Linked DNA regions of Colwellia sp. M166. The protein of the gene in region 2 interacts with the protein of the main gene of each other region in a pairwise test. Links are inferred from orthologs where the notes say so. Each region holds a gene or a part of one and is shown on either strand. Other genes may lie near its edges.

Evidence for each region. The genes of interacting proteins can lie anywhere in the genome.
Region 1: the proteins of recO (region 2) and recR interact in binary tests that used the Escherichia coli proteins (3 or more experiments, as listed by UniProt). The link is inferred for Colwellia sp. M166 from one-to-one orthologs.

Annotation. Positions count from the first base shown.
Region 1 is NZ_CP040755.1:31,869-34,786, forward strand. Bases 189-2,918 are described here. They hold recR (recombination mediator RecR), read left to right. Parts: upstream 189-1,115; coding sequence 1,116-1,721; downstream 1,722-2,918. Other genes in these bases: FGD67_RS00225 (MFS transporter), read right to left, coding at 189-857; FGD67_RS00235 (MBL fold metallo-hydrolase), read left to right, coding at 1,772-2,878. Also shown: more of FGD67_RS00225, read right to left, coding at 1-188. UniProt on the Escherichia coli protein: May play a role in DNA repair. It seems to be involved in an RecBC-independent recombinational process of DNA repair. It may act with RecF and RecO.
Region 2 is NZ_CP040755.1:3,614,924-3,618,828, forward strand. Bases 965-3,905 are described here. They hold recO (DNA repair protein RecO), read left to right. Parts: upstream 965-2,062; coding sequence 2,063-2,749; downstream 2,750-3,905. Other genes in these bases: rnc (ribonuclease III), read left to right, coding at 965-1,053; era (GTPase Era), read left to right, coding at 1,085-1,996; pdxJ (pyridoxine 5'-phosphate synthase), read left to right, coding at 2,998-3,735; acpS (holo-ACP synthase), read left to right, coding at 3,760-3,905. Outside these bases: lepB (signal peptidase I), read left to right, coding at 1-361; more of rnc, read left to right, coding at 364-964. UniProt on the Escherichia coli protein: Involved in DNA repair and RecF pathway recombination.

The DNA.
Region 1 (2,918 bases), 3.6 Mb from region 2 along the record:
AATGACGGGATGAACATTGCTGCGATATGGCTTTGAATAACCCACTTAGTATCATTCAAACTATGGCCATGTAAGTGGTGCATGCTCAGCGGCGTTGCTGTCATTGAATAGCTCATCAAGGCAAAACCAATAGCCGCAGATAATATCGCGATAATGAAAATAGGTTGCTTGATTATTTTACTTAAAGCACGTATTTCGCCATGCTTGCCACTTGGTTTTATTTCAGCATCTCGAAAATTTAACATCAATAACATCGCCACTAAAAACAGCCCAGCTAGAAAGAGGAAAGATCCTGCATAACCATAGGGCGAGCTTAACCAGTCTTTGGCTGTAACCGCTATTTCCGGTCCTAAAAATGCAGAAAAAATACCGCTTAGCATTAAAATTGATAAAACTGTCGGCACATCTTTGCTGTCTGAAATACTTTCAATGGCGGCAAAACGTAATTGTTGAATAAAAGCCGTACACGAACCAAATAATAAACTCGCCAATACCAATAATTCAAAACTGCCATTTAGTGCAGCAAACATTGCTAGCATAGTGCCTGAAAAACCGAGCATAAAGCCGGTAAAGGTTGCAAAACGTCGACCTTTTTTTTGGGCCAATAATGCCGCAGGAATAGCAGTACTGGCTACACCTAAAATCATCACGGTAACCGGCAATGTCACCAATGCGGGGTCTGCACCCATACTGGTGGCCAGAATACCACCAATAAAAACGATCACCGGTGAAGCAGCCATAACCAAAGGTTGCACCAAAAAAAGCAACCAAACATTTTTCGGTAGGGTGAACAGTCGTTGCAAGCCAAAAAAGCTTAATAACAATAACGCTAGCGTTATGATGATGTTTGTTAACATGGCTGGCTCTAGTAGCTAAAGGTGAATAGAGGAATATACTTAGCATAATACTGAAATTTTACTGCCTTGGGTTAAATTAGCGTAGTTAACGGGCAAAAAATCTTTTCAATTATTTATTACCAATCGCTAAATCGAGTGATAAACTCCGAGCATCAAAAATAATATACTTGCTATATCATTGTTGTTTTTGCGATTTAAACTCCATTAATAACTATGTCAATAGCGTATGAAACTTAACGCAGCCCAAAAAGAGTCGTAATGAAATTTAGCCCATTAGTTCAAGAACTTATTGATTCCCTCAAGTGTTTACCGGGTGTAGGAGCAAAATCTGCACAACGTATGGCATTTCATTTACTTGAACGAAACCGTCATGGCGGCAATAAGCTTTCGCAGACTTTAGCGCGAGCAATGGAAAATATTGGTCATTGTCAGCAGTGCCGTAACTTTACCGAAGAAAACTTATGTGATATTTGCCAAAGTCCAAAGCGTAAAATAGCCACGCAGTTATGTATTGTTGAAACGCCTGCCGATGTTATCGCCATAGAACAAACCGGTGAATTTCAAGGTCGCTATTTCGTATTAATGGGGCATTTATCACCACTTGATGGTATTGGCCCTGATGATTTAGGCCTAGATATTTTAGAAAAACAATTAGCGACCGGCCAGTTTAGTGAAGTTATTTTAGCCACTAATCCAACGGTAGAAGGCGAAGCAACCGCGCACTTTATTGCTGAACTCACTCAAAAGCATGATGTTGAAATTTCACGTATTGCTCATGGTGTGCCGGTAGGTGGAGAGCTGGAATATGTTGATGGCAATACTTTGTCGCATGCCTTGTCCGGACGGAAAAACTATAGTTTCTAACTAATGGTTTTTATCCAGTAGCCTTTAACTCATTTTACGAGAGCATAAATATCAATATAACGATTAAAAAATTATTACGAAATAGTGCTATTATCAGCACTACTTTTATTGTTGGTTGCACTTCAACTAACCAGCTAACAAACATAGAACAAGCCAACTCTATTATAAAATATAAAGATAATCCTGATAAGCTTACGCGTTTTGCTAACTTGTATCCGGGCAAAAAAAGCTATGAAATTACTTGCCAAGAAAACTGTTATCAGCCATCAACGGTAGTCGAATGTGAAAGCCCCGGTGAAAATTGTCGCTTTGTTGGCAAGCAATTACAGCCCGAAGTTAATACCGGTTTTACCTTTCGCTGGTTAGGGCATGCAAGTTTTTACCTTAAAAGCCCTGAAGGAAGTACCTTACTATTAGATCCTGTAAGCAAACAATTTGATTGGCCGGTTGATTGGGCTTTTAGATTGGCTAACGGTTTCTTTCGCAAGGAGCCCAAGTGGCTATTAGCTGATGAACTTAATGATGTAGATGCAGTTCTGTATTCGCATATTCATTATGATCACTTCAACAAAGATGACATTGAAAATATCGCTACTAATGCGCAATACTTGGTACCGCTAGGCTTTGGTGAACACTTTCCCGATGGCGGTTATAATATTAATGAAATGGCCTGGTTTTCAACGGCTAAATTAGCAGAATTGAATATTAATTTTGTCCCCGCTCATCATTTTAGTAGCCGGATTTTAGTCCCGTTTGTTTATGAGGATAATGATGCCACACTTTGGGGCGGTTGGGTTATCGAACAGCAAGGTAAACGGATATTTTTTGCGGGTGATACGGGTTATTCAAAACACTTTCAAGACATTCAACAGCGTTATGGTGATATGGATGTCTGTTTAATGCCTATTGCTTCTTATTATCATAAAGAAAACAGCTTATGGTATCGCTATGTTCATACCACGCCTGAAGATGCTTTAGTGGCAGCTCAAGAGCTTAATTGTAAAGTCATGATCCCATGGGGTTATGGTAATAATAGCTGGAAAATGGGCGACCATAGCTCACATTCGGCTTTACTGCGTTTATTAAAAATGCACAAAGAGATGAACTCGCCAATACCGTTATATATTTTAAATGAAGGTGAAGAAGTAACTTTTTAGCTTGATTTCGGTAATACGGCTCCACTTACCCCGAAGTAAT
Region 2 (3,905 bases):
CGGATTAACACGTTATACCGCTAAAATGCCAAATAAAACTCATGATATTTTGCTTGATGATACTGTATCTGCACAACAGCAAGCAGCATACTTTTGTAGTGTAGCTGAAGGAAATATCTGTTTTCAATCAGGCACTAAACAAGATGAGTTTTTGGTTCCTAAAGGACATTATTTAGCTTTTGGTGATAACCGAGACAATAGTTCCGATGGTCGTTTCTGGGGCTTTATACCAGAAGAAAATTTAGTAGGTGAAGCAGTAGCGATTTGGATGAGTTTTGACTTTGAACGTACCGAAGCTGACTTCTTGCCTACTTGGATCCCAACCGGCGTACGCCTTTCTAGAATTGGTGGAATTGAATAACCGTGTTACACAACCCAGCAGCCATCGCGCGATTAACTAAAAAAATAGGCTATAGCTTTAAAGAGCCTAAGCTATTATTACAAGCGTTGACACATCGAAGCGCTAAAGGGTCTCATAACGAGCGTCTAGAATTCTTAGGGGATTCGATCTTAGGCTTTGTTATTGCTGATTCTTTGTATCAAAAATTTCCAAAGCATGCCGAAGGTGATTTAACTCGTATGCGTTCAAGTTTAGTTAAAGGTGTTACTTTAGCTGAGGTTGGTCGTGGTTTTGAGTTAGGTCAATACTTGATTCTCGGACCTGGTGAATTAAAAAGTGGTGGTCATCGAAGAGACTCTATTCTCGAAGATGCTATTGAAGCGATTATTGGTGCGGTCTATTTAGATTCTGACTTAGCAACATGTCAGGCGCTTATACTTAATTGGTTCGAACAGCGTTTAGCTGATATCAAACCAGGCAATGAACAAAAAGACCCAAAAACACGCTTACAAGAATATTTGCAAGGGCGAAAAATACCTTTGCCGCAATATGACGTAATTAACACCACGGGGCAATCACATAATCAGCAGTTCACTGTACGTTGTACAACAAGCGTACTTGAGAAGGAAGTGATTACTAAAGGCAGTAGCCGACGCAAAGCTGAGCAATCTGCTGCTTTGCAGGTTTTAGCATTAATCGAACAAGCTAAATAGCTTGTTCGACATTTAAGTTGATAATTAAATCATGACAACAAAACAAAATCATTGCGGTCTTATCGCTATTGTTGGCCGCCCAAACGTTGGTAAATCTACATTATTGAATAGTTTGCTTGGACAGAAAGTGAGCATTACCTCACGCAAGCCACAAACGACACGCCATCGAATTTTAGGTATTCTAACTGAAGCTAATAACCAAGCGGTTTTAGTGGATACTCCAGGCTTACATTCAGAAGAAAAGCGCGCAATTAATCGTCTGATGAACCGTGCGGCAAGTAGTACTTTGGCAGAAGTGGAAACCATTGTATTTCTCGTTGAAGGTACGCACTGGACCAGTGATGATGAAATGGTACTGACTAAAATTAAAAATAGTGGTGCGCCTTGTGTGTTAGTGGTTAATAAAATTGACAATATACAAGATAGAGATAGTTTGTTGCCACATCTACAAAAGCTAGGTGCTATGCACAACTTTGCTGATATTGTGCCTATTTCAGCCAGTAAAGGTGAAAACGTCGATGCGATTAAAAAGATCTGTTTTAACGCACTACCTGAAGGTGACTTTTGGTTTCCTGAAGATTATATTACCGATCGCTCTAGCCGTTTTATGGCTTCAGAAATTGTCCGTGAAAAGCTTATTCGCTTTACCGGTGATGAATTACCTTATTCAACCACCGTTGAAATAGAACAATTTAAAATTGATGAAAAAGGTATTTTGCATATTAATGCTTTAGTGCTTGTTGAAAGAAACAGCCAAAAACGCATGGTTATTGGTAACAAAGGCGAAAAACTAAAAGTCATTGGTCAAGAAGCAAGACGTGATATGGAAAGTTTATTTGAACGTAAAGTTTTCTTAGAAACGTGGGTGAAAGTCAAATCGGGCTGGGCAGATGACGAAAGAGCATTAAGAAGCTTAGGCTACGGCGATGACTACTCTGGTTAGTTGCTATAACAAGCTGGAGCTTTCTCCAAGCGTCAGCTTGTGCTTCTAGGTGAAAATGTAACTTAAATGCAAGAAATTACGCAATCAGCTTTTGTGCTCCATACTCGACCTTATCGAGAAAATCAGTTGCTTATTGATTTGTTAACGGAGCATGACGGAAAAATAGCGGCGTTAAGTTACATTGGTCATTCCACTAAGTCGAGTCGAAAGGCGCTATTACAACCCTTTTTACCGATTAACGTTACGTTGAAAGGCAATTACAGTTTAAAAAACCTAAGCCGAGTAGAGCCGATAGGAAAATCTTTTCTATTAAAGCAGAATGCGCTTTTTAGTGGTTTTTACATTAATGAACTCTTGGTTAAATTACTCGGAGACAATATTGCCTGCGGCGAGCTTTTTCAACAATATCAAACCAGTTTAAAATTATTAGCACAAGCAAGTAACATTGAAGTTTGCTTGCGAGAATTTGAATTGATGCTAATGGAGGAGCTGGGTGTATCCTTTGATTTTTCATTAGTTTTTGAACATAGTGCCGAAAGCTTTTATTATCTACCTGATGACGGTTTTATTCCTGCCTACACGAAATTAAAACAGCCTTGTTATAGTCGTTGGCATTTACAAGCTATTGCAGAACGAGACTTATCTCAGGCAGCAGTTTTAATGACCTTTAAGAGTTTGATGAGACAAGTTATTAATCATTTGCTTGGTGGTGTGCCGTTAAATAGTCGAAAATTATTTAGCAAGAAAGTGTAGTTGTGCTGAAGCCGATGTTTTAAGAAAATTTATGCTAACCTGATTGTTTTATAAAAATTAATTACAATTCAAAATAGTGAGTTATATTTCTAGCTTGATAGTTTTGCTTAATTTAGACGTCAATAGCGGGTCTATTACAAATGAATTAAACGTAGAAATAAGGAAAAATAGCCGCTAGAGAAGCATTGACAATCTTTAGCGCAGGCTATGATAGTAAGTTGCGTAGTTAACAAGATGAGAGATTGAGTATGAAAGATATTTTACTAGGCGTAAATGTAGACCATATTGCCACCTTACGACAAGCACGCGGCACAAACTACCCGGATCCTGTTTATGCTGCCTCAGTAGCAGAACATGCCGGTGCAGATGGTATTACCGTCCATTTACGTGAAGATCGCCGTCATATCCAAGATAGAGATATTTATCTATTAAAGCAGACTTTACATACACGGATGAATTTTGAAATGGCTGTTACCGATGAAATGTTGGATATAGCCTGTGAAGTAAAACCGATGTTTTGTTGTTTGGTGCCAGAAAAGCGTGAAGAATTAACCACCGAAGGTGGCTTAGATGTTGCTGGGCAGCAGGATAAAATTAATGCAGCTGTAGCTCGCTTAGCTGAGGCTGGTATACAAACTAGCTTGTTTATTGATGCTGACAAAAAGCAAATTGATGCTGCAGTGATCAGTAAAGCTACCTATATTGAAATTCATACCGGCCAATATGCTGAAGCAAAAAATGAAGCAGAGCAGCAGCAAGAACTTGCACGCTTAGTTGAGGGCATTGAATATGCTCACTTTTTAGGTTTGAAGGTTAATGCCGGTCATGGACTTAATTACTTTAACGTTAAGCCCATTGCTGCGATACCTGAAATTATTGAGCTTAATATTGGTCATGCAATTATCGCTCGTGCGGTCATTGATGGTTTAGATAAAGCCATTCGAGACATGAAACGACTAATGCTTGAAGCGCGTGGTTTAGTGTAAGTTAATTATAGTAAGGATTTAAGTTTGTCTGTAGTTGGTATTGGTACTGATATTGTTGATATTAGGCGCATTGCGAAAATGTCTGATAATGCTCAGCAGCGCCTAGCAAAACGCATTTTAACGACGCGAGAATACCAACTTTACATTACTTTAAAACAGCCTGAACGTTT